Regions from separate parts of the Mesobacillus thioparans genome, predicted to be linked through region 2. Evidence: riboswitches for the same ligand, from Rfam matches in the RefSeq annotation. Region 2 holds a riboswitch; each other region holds the start of a gene.
What was found. A riboswitch is a leader RNA that binds a small molecule or an ion and turns the genes downstream of it on or off. The one in region 2 is predicted to bind cyclic di-GMP.

Region 1: it holds a riboswitch for cyclic di-GMP, as region 2 does, so the genes downstream of both, ACNAZ4_RS20660 (hypothetical protein) here and ACNAZ4_RS08475 (hypothetical protein) in region 2, are expected to answer to the same signal.
Region 3: it holds a riboswitch for cyclic di-GMP, as region 2 does, so the genes downstream of both, ACNAZ4_RS11535 (LPXTG cell wall anchor domain-containing protein) here and ACNAZ4_RS08475 (hypothetical protein) in region 2, are expected to answer to the same signal.

What each region holds. Positions count from the first base shown of each region.
Region 1 is NZ_CBCSFH010000017.1:5,628-8,743, forward strand. It holds gene nadE (ammonia-dependent NAD(+) synthetase) at 1-79, shown strand, start outside; gene ACNAZ4_RS20655 (hypothetical protein) at 120-464, opposite strand; cyclic di-GMP riboswitch class I at 719-803, shown strand; gene ACNAZ4_RS20660 (hypothetical protein) at 1,284-1,508, shown strand; gene ACNAZ4_RS20665 (phosphoribosyl-ATP pyrophosphohydrolase) at 1,744-2,079, shown strand; gene ACNAZ4_RS20670 (DoxX family protein) at 2,129-2,644, opposite strand; gene ACNAZ4_RS20675 (DinB family protein) at 2,894-3,116, shown strand, end outside.
Region 2 is NZ_CBCSFH010000003.1:280,971-284,086, reverse strand. It holds gene ahpC (alkyl hydroperoxide reductase subunit C) at 1-461, opposite strand, end outside; gene ACNAZ4_RS08475 (hypothetical protein) at 929-1,417, opposite strand; cyclic di-GMP riboswitch class II at 1,448-1,531, opposite strand; gene ACNAZ4_RS08470 (ImmA/IrrE family metallo-endopeptidase) at 1,876-2,811, shown strand; gene ACNAZ4_RS08465 (helix-turn-helix domain-containing protein) at 2,825-3,116, shown strand, end outside.
Region 3 is NZ_CBCSFH010000006.1:50,482-53,597, forward strand. It holds gene ACNAZ4_RS11530 (class D sortase) at 1-19, opposite strand, end outside; gene ACNAZ4_RS11535 (LPXTG cell wall anchor domain-containing protein) at 85-1,866, opposite strand; cyclic di-GMP riboswitch class I at 2,012-2,102, opposite strand; gene ACNAZ4_RS11540 (iron-containing alcohol dehydrogenase) at 2,361-3,116, opposite strand, start outside.

The sequences.
Region 1 (3,116 bases), on a different contig from region 2:
AATCGAAGGCAGATATCTTGCTTCAGAGCATAAACGGCATGTTCCAGCTTCCATGCATGATTCATGGTGGAAAAAATAAGCACAAAAAAGCCTGGCAATCAAAAGCCAGGCTTTCCTTTTTATTCAGTTTGCGCAATAGCGAAATGCGGCGCATCCTCTTTTTCTGTCACTTTGTCGATTTTATCGGTGAACATCTGGAAGACTCGCTTTTTTTCTTCCAACTCCTTGATATATTCTTTCAAATCATTGAATCGCTCTTCAAATGGCTGATGGTACAGCTCGCGGATTTTCCTGTTCAGGTCAGGATTCACAGTTGACTGGACAACCTGTTTCGTGATGTTGAATTTATATGTATACACTTTTAGCTCATTTTTAACTTCTTCATACTCCGCATCAATTTCTTTGAGTATTTCTTCAATTTCTGCTTTCCATTCATCTAGCGACTTCTTAACATGCTGTTCCATAAGGATCCTCCTGCCATTCGCCTGTAATAAAGCTTCTTCCCTCTATTCTAGCAATTGATGTTTACATAGAGATTGCTGTGATATTACATTGTGAAAACAAAGGTCTAATAGAAATCGAAGGGTGGAAGTTCCATCCTGTTATATAAATTCCTATCCCTCCTGCAATCATAAGTTCTAGGTAATAAGACTTATCTTTGTAAGTAATTGGCGAATTTTGTTGAAACAATGGTTCTAAAGTTTTATATTTTAATTAGAACTGAAAAAGGCAAACTTATCGAAAGGTGAGGACGCAAAGCCACGAGTCTAAGGCCTTACAGCTATGATCGTCGGGTTGCCAAAAAAGAACGGATGAGAATAGAGAGTATGGGTGAATGGCTTTGACAGGCCGTTTGCCACACAAAATCCGCCGTCTTTTTGGAGGATTTTTTTGCTGTTCAGGAAATTACAAAAGTATTTTTGTGTGGATAACTACTTATGGGAGTCTTAATCCAGCTCCAGCGCCTAGCCCCTCGAGACGCTTGTCTCGCTGCGGCTCCTAACTCCCCGAGACGCTTCGGTCCTGCCAATGAAGTCAAAGAACGACTTCACTGCCAGGCCCTCCAGCACTTGTCGGGGCTGACCAAGGCGCTTCCGCTTTATATTATTTGTCAGACTTTTCTGCACAATAATGCAAAAAGAGCCAAATTTCACGTTTGCCGATTGTCAGAAAGGATAAATAATACTTAAGTATCTTGACAGGACGAATGAACATAATCCTTTTGGCAGGTTTGTTTTTTGCAAAAAGGGTTTCAAAAAAATGGATGAAAGGTGGAGGAAACGTTGACTGTTTTATTTGGGACGGTAGAATACTTTGAACGGGAAATTGAGTTTCATTTAACAGAGGTTGAAAAAAGGGAAAGGTTCCGGGAAGAAATTCAACAAATTCAAACGATGCTTGAAGAAGAGCTTCGGAATGATTTCATCTGCGACGAGAAGCTAAGAAGAGAATGCCTTGAGAATCTATCGAATGCCTGCAATAAATTAACTGAAGATTATGTAGTTTGAAAACTGCTAATCTATGAAAGTGTAGTTTAAAAACTGCTGATATATAGAGGGCCTGTGGTACTGTCCACAGGCCTTTCCTATTTTTCCGTTATGAGCTATCGAGGGGAAGCATATACCATAAAAAGAATCCAAGAGCCATTCTTTCACTGGATAAGTTGGAGGATTTTACGAAAGGCGTTTGAACAGACGGATTTAAGGTTATGTTTATCTATAAGACAGCTAAAGGGGAATCGCAATGGAAAAGAAAGAATACAATAAACTCGTCAGGGACTTGTTTCCGGAATTGATGAAGAATAAAGGCAAGAAAATCGAATATGAAATTCTGCAAGGCAGTGACTATAGTGAAAAGCTGATGGAAAAATTCAATGAAGAAGTTGAAAAATTTCGGAATGCTGGAACAGACAGGCTGCTGAGTGAAATAGTGGACTTGCTTGAGGTGGTCTATGCGATTGCCGAACATCGGGGAATCACCGAATCGGAAGTTGAGTTCATGCGCCAGCTGAAGAAGACCCGAAGCGGCGGCTTCCGCAAAAAAATCCTGCTCAAATCAGTTGAAGGAAGTTCGAAATGAAAAACAAGCCCTCTGCCAAAAAGTGGCGGAGGGCTTTATCTATACCGTGTTAAGCAGTTTTTTGCGCCGCTTCCGGTTCTCTTTTTAAAACAGTCTTGCGGATGAAAGGTACCACCCAGCGGTCTAGACCGTATTTACCAGCATTGTAGCCAGCGAACAGGAGGATGAATCCGAAGAAGATGTCTGTTGGGTTGTGAGATACAGTGCCGGCAAGGAAGAAGCTGAAGTTCATAACAAGTCCGAAGAACATGGCAGCAGTAGTCAGGCAACCCAGGATCAAACCAAGACCGATCAGGAATTCTCCAAGCGGAACGATGAAGTTGAAAAGGTCGACGTTAGGAATCGCGAAATTATCAAGGAAGTTTACATACCATCCATAAACCATGTGTCCGTCTGGACCTTTCACCGGATTGGCAACAGCATTTTTCAAATATCCAGTAGCGTCAAATCCTTCTCCTGTCAATTTTCCCCATCCTGCAGTCATCCAGTTGTAACCGAGCCATACACGAATCACAGTCAACAGCCCAGCAGCAATATTGTTTTCCCTTAACCATTTCGCTAACATCTAAATCGCTTCCCTTCAAAAATATAATGATTACACTTATAAAATATCAAAGCAATATTTGGAAATCTGTGAATAAAGTGTGAAGACACATATCGTCCATAATGTTTTGAACAAATTTTGACAGTCAGTTTCCTTTTTTGGATAATATACCCTTATAGGTATTTCTGTAATATTCTTTCCTTGCCACATATATTGGGAATATATAGAATAAATATAAAATGAGGACTAGCAGGAAAGGGGAATGGAAAAATGAGCGAGCTATTGTTTAAGCAATTTGAATTAACAAGAGGGAATTTTTTAAAGCATATCGAGGGATTGAATCCTGAACAGGCGAGTTTTCAGCCTGATGGTTTCAACAATAATATCCACTGGCAGATTGGCCATGTATTGACGGTGGCAGAACAATTCATGATGGGTTACCCTAAAAAATCAAGTCATCTCCCTGAGAATTACATAGCGCTATTTGGAAATG
Region 2 (3,116 bases):
GCTTTCAGCTTGCTTACTACCTGGCTAGCGTCACGGCCGATTCCGCCTGCGTTGATTTCAACAGTCTGGATAACGCCGTCTGGATCGATGATGAAAGTTCCGCGCTCTGCAAGACCATCTTCTTCGTTCAATACATCGAAGTTGCGAGAGACCTTCTGTGAAGGGTCGCCAATCATGATGTACTCGATTTTGCTGATTGCTTCAGAGTGGTCGTGCCATGCTTTGTGAGTGAAGTGTGTATCAGTTGATACAGAGTATACTTCTGCTCCCATTTCTCTTAATGTAGCATATTCGTTTTGCATGTCTTCAAGCTCAGTAGGGCATACGAATGTGAAATCAGCTGGATAGAATACAACTACGCTCCACTTGCCTTTGAAGTTTTCTTCAGATACCGTGATGAATTCTCCGTTGTGGAATGCGTTTGCTGTGAATGGTAAAACTTGAGTCCCGATTAATGCCATGATTAAGTTCCTCCTTAAATTGGTTGAATTATTTTTGAAATAGTTTCCCTGAATGAATTCAGTTAACTATTCGGTAAACTAGAATAATTCTAATTCCGTAATTATTATCGTATAGCGGTAATTATTTTGTCAAGCGATATGATTCTTTGTTTTAGCAGATATAAAAACTCAGTCTATATCTATTATGGACTGTATCTTAAATAAAATGCCAATAATAAGCAGGAAATTTAATAAAAGAGACAATTCCTATTCATAATTCTCAATTATAGATTGAAATTGGAGTTATTTATTAAGCTTACTAAATCTCTTGTATAAAAGATTTAGAGATTCTATGGCTTTCTGATTTTTATTTTCTGAAATACTTCGTGAAGCTGCTTACAGGGGGAATGTTATGTCAATGAATGAAATTGACACCAATAGAGGAGGGCATAAAAAAACCATGAACAAAGAGTTCATGGTTCTAAACGTTATTGTAATGGAACGCCATTTACATATAAAGTGCCAGTGCTAGGGATTTTTTCTACATTGGTGATAATATGGCCAGAGTTTCCAGGATATTCATCCCCAACCTGAAGCTCTCCATTTTCAGTCTTATCAATACCAGTGATATTGAAACCAGTAAATTGATTTGACTTTCTTGGATCGTACGTAACACCTGATGAAAGAGTTACAGTGTTTTGATTTGTAACGTTGTGCACTTTCTCGCCTCTAGTTCCCTCGCCAGTAGTCCAAGTTACAGTTACCGCATACGTATTTACTGTTTCATAAGTAAATACTAAGTTTTTAGCTTGTTTCTGCAATTCAGCATTATTCCAACCCAAAGCCTGCTGAACATCACCCTTACCAACAAATCCTGTACCTGCTGATGAGTCATATGTTACTGCCGCCAACGAAGAACTTGCAAAGATCCCCATTGCCAATGCGCCTGCTGCTAATCCTGTTAATACCTTTTTCATTTTCCATCTCTCCTCTTAGATTTTATGTATTCCTAAGAGGGCCGGTTACACTAGTAGCTCCATACAGCCCAAGTGTCCAAATAAAGACTGTACTTCAAAGCTTCCCGCATTAACGATGGAGGATCATAGTGGCCACTAAATATTACCATCGTTATAGTTTCATTTTATATTAAACTTTAGTTAAAAACTAACATTTTTTATCGACAATTTTTTTATCCTGAAGGTAAAAAAAAAGTACTAACATAGTTAGTACTTAAAAGAATTGGGAGGAAATAGAGAATAATTCATTCTCTAATATTAATTGTATTTTAAACAACAGTGGAATGGAAACCTATTTCGTTAGACAAGTTTCCTTATTAAATAGAAAAATTTGTCTAAAATACAAAATATCCTTTTCCTGGGAGATTGTAATAAAGTATAGTTAGTTTAGACAGTAAGCGGGATCGGAGGGGTCCATCATGAAGAATTTGAGGCAAAAGGTCTTTTATCTTTTTTTCCTTCTTCCTTCTTTGGCTTTAATCTTTTTACATATCAAAATTCCACAGGAACTGGAGTGGAATGTGGTTTTCTTTTTATGCATCATGGTGATTTTTGACAGGATGAATCTCAAGATGTTTTCCGGTTTTCGTTATTCGTTTTTCCATGTCATGTTATCCTTGATTATTTTTGATCGTTTTTCAGTTGTATACGGTTTTATTTATCTTTTAGTAGATAGCTTGTTTGCTATATTCTCGAAAAAACGCGGGAGTTTGAAGTCGACAATCGCTTTGTTGTCGATGTATATCATCATAATAATCGCGTGTAATGAAGTTTATAATGACTATACCGACAAAATGTACCTGGCACGTTATCTTACTTTGATTTTAATGTTAGCTCTTAGTATGGTGTTTAAATATATTTACGTCTGGCTTGAAACAGGAGCGATGACCAGCAAGATGTTCATTGACAGATTCGGCCCAATGACGTTTGAGGTCTTGATCATTTTTCCGATTCTTGCGTTCTATGACCACTTGGATGTCAATCTGGTTCTGACTTTCTTTCTTTCCTACTATACTTTTATAGGTTTCCTGCACAGAAAGTTCATGGCGGTTAACCATATGCATATTGACTCATTGACGGCCAGGATTGAAAAGAGATTTGGAATACAAGTACTGTACAGGGATTTGAGTTTAATAAAAGGGATATACCATCCTGGCAGGAAAATGATTATCATTGATGAAAAGTTGGACTATCCAGAGCAGATTCAGACAATCGTCCATGAATTGCTGCACCATCAAACATATAAAGTTCTTAAATTGCCCGATATTATCGTGGAAATGATCATTACCTTATTTGAGGCGATTGTCAGCTGGTACTATATTATTTCGTATAAACGTGTTTCGAATTTAGATTAAAGGGAGAGTTATTATGACGACGCCATTAGGCCAGGAATTAAGGAGATTGAGAAAAGAAAGGGGCTTGCGGCTTGAGGATGTAGCGAATGGTACAGGCATTACGCTGCAGTACTTGAGTATGCTTGAAAAAGGTGCCAGGAAGTCGGTTTCTTTTGAAATCATGGCGGATATTTCACGGTTCTATGGAGTTCCTCTCGATTATTTTGCTGCCTTTCTGAAAAAGGAGGATTCAGAGCCCCTTACAGATGTGGAAATTATGCTTTGGCAAGCGATAAATGAAAAAGTCCGGGATGAGATTTACTATA
Region 3 (3,116 bases), on a different contig from region 2:
AGGACAGTACTTTTTTCATTTTGCACACTCCATTTTTAAGATAATAAGTCAAAAGAAAGAGGGGAATCTCTTCCCCCCTATCCTTTAGTTCCTGATGGGCTTTCTCATTCTTAATCCTGTACCTGCTGCCATAAGCAGGAATCCTACAATATAAAACATCATTTTGCTGCTTTCGCCCGTTTTTGGGAGTACTTTTCCGGACCAATTCTGATTATTGTCTCCTCCAGAATTGTTTTGATTATGACCAACTTTCCATGTTTCTTCATCCACGTCAGTATCACGTTCATGATCAACGCCTGTTTCATCATCAACACCCAGGACTGCTTCATCAATCTCCAATTGAATAACCTGATCCTTCAACTCAAAAGAGAGCGAGTTTAGCGCAATAAATTTGGTTGTTCCATCCTCAAACTCAAGTTCAATTCCCTTGATATCTGTAACAGCTAAACCATTGGCAAAGTTTAGTTTCCATAGGTTGTTAATCCGAGTGAGTTGAATTCTCTCTCCACTATCCATTAACAAGGTCAGGTTGACGATTGTTTCAATATCCATCCTAAAGTTGATATAAAGTTCTTTTACAATTTGAATAACTTCCGGAGATTCTCCACCTTGATCGGGGCCTTCGTTGTTATCTCCCGTTCCATCCCCTGGTGTTTCCTTGTTATCCTCCTCTGGTACTGTGCAGTCCTCAATCCAATAATTAATGGATCCTTCTGCTTCTACTCCTACTCTGATGTCTTCAACTTTATAGATTCTTTCAGCTCCTGATTCAAATACAAGCTTAAATTCCGTGATATCATCCTTTACAAATTCGCCTTCATCTTTGAGCTTATAGAGCGGGGATTTCCCTGGATTGGACATTTCTTCCCATTCACCATTTAATTTAACAAAAACACTCTCAACTGGAGCAGTACAGTTTTTTAGATGCAGATGGATTTCGGTGCTTTTATTGCCATTTTCTTCACCATGATCTTTTCCATTACCGTCTCCTGGTTCTTCCGTGCCTTCACCCGGGTTTTCAGTCCCATCTCCTGGGTTCTCTTCTCCATCACCGGGTTCTAAAGTTCCATCCCCAGGTTCTTCAGAATTGTCTTCTTCATCAATAGAACAGCTTTCAAGCCAATAGTTAATCGATCCTTCCGCTTCTGTTCCTACTCTAACTTCATCCATTGAAAAGGTTTGTACAGTCCCTGTCTCAAAAGTAAGCCTGAATGCAGTGATGTCACCCTTTACAAACTCACCGCCATCTTTCAGTTTATAAAGTGGCGAGTTACCTGGGTTGGACATAACATTCCAAACACCATTTAACTCAACCTCTACTTTTTCAACATCTTCTGTACAGTTTTTCAGGTGCAGGTGGATTTCTGTGCTCTTATTGGCATTCACTTTAGTGCCTTCACCAGAATCCTTGTCATCCTTGTCTGAACTATTGGTTTCTTCATTAGTAGATTCAACATTTTTGTCTTGATTTGAACCATCGTTGGCTGCTTGATCCGAAGTATCTTTTTCTTCTTGGTTGGACTCATCAGTTGCTCCTTGATCCGAAGTATCTTTTTCTTCTTGGTTGGACTCATCAGTTGCTGCTTGTTTTGACTCATCATTTTCTTCTTGAGTTGATTCGTCATTCGCTGCCTGGTTTGTGTCACTGTTTTCTTCTTGAGTTGATTCATCATTACCTGCTTCGTTTGTATCACTGTTGTCTTCTGCTTGATTTGCTTCATCGACTTCAATATTAAGATTTACATCTTCATCCTTATCTAGCGACGCACCTTCATTCTCATTTGCGAGTGCTGGTATTGTCAGTGAAAATAACATTAGGAATGCAATTGAGACTGCTGATATTTTTTTCATAATAGTTGTTTTCAATTTCTCGTCCCCTTTTTTGTGTTATTAAAAATTCGCTTAACAAATAGACTGAATATTCAGATATTTAAATTGATAAGTAGCCTCCTTTCCGAGAGAATTCACCAATAAAATTGGACAAAAAAAGCCGCCCGGAATGATTCTTTTCCATGGCGGCTGGACTGTCATAGCTGCAATTTCGCAACCTTAGACTCCTGGCTTTGCGTCCCTGCTTTTCAACAGGTTTGCTATTGGCATGAATGATGTTTTTTGCTTATGTAAAATATTCCTGGGCTTCCTTGTCTTACATTTTAAGAATTACCACAGTTATCTAGCAGCTTAAACATAAAGACCTATAAAATTTATTGGTAAATTTTTCTCCATTTGCATTAATCCACCGTCAAAAGGGATATTTTCAGGATTTATTCGCTTTTTTGCAGAAGAATGAATATGATTTTTGTCCCAATACAAAGACAAAGGACCCAGGATTCATTCCCGGGTCCTTAACTGTTTCAGTTTTACAATGACATACGATAGATTTCGACTACGTCATCTTTGTTCATTTTTGCAAAGTTGCCAAATTCTCCGTTCGCCATTGCTTTATCTGCCATCAAGTCAAGCTTGCTGTCGTCAATGTCATAATCAGCGAGTCGGGACGGTGCTCCGATGCTGTTCCAGAATTCGCGAAGCTTTTCGATTCCTTCCAGTCCAGCCTCTTCGTCCGTCTTGCCTTCTGTGTTCACGCCGAATACTCTGACAGCCATTTTCTTGAATCGCTCTGGCTTTACCTTGAGGTTGTGCTTCATCCAATTCGGGAACAGGATCGCAAGGCCGCCTCCGTGAGGGATATCGTATACAGCAGATACAGCGTGTTCGATATTATGGGTAGCCCAGTCACCGCGGTAGCCCATATTCAGGATGCCATTCAGGGCCATCGTTCCGGCGTAAAGGATTGTTGCACGGTATTCATAGTTCTCCAGGTCATCAAGCAGCTTTGGAGCTGTCTCCATCACTGTCAGAAGCAAAGATTCACACATGCGGTCCTGGAATTCCGTGTTCTCAGTTAAGTGGAAATAGTGCTCGAAAACATGTGACATCATATCAACAATGCCGTAAATCGTCTGGTTCTTCGGCACTGAAAAAGTGTTCACAGGATCAAGAATCGAAAATTTTGGGAATGTTACCGGGCTTCCCCATCCGTACTTTTCATTCGTTTCCCAGTTCGTGATGACAGAACCGGCATTCATTTCTGAGCCTGTAGCTGCCAAAGTGAG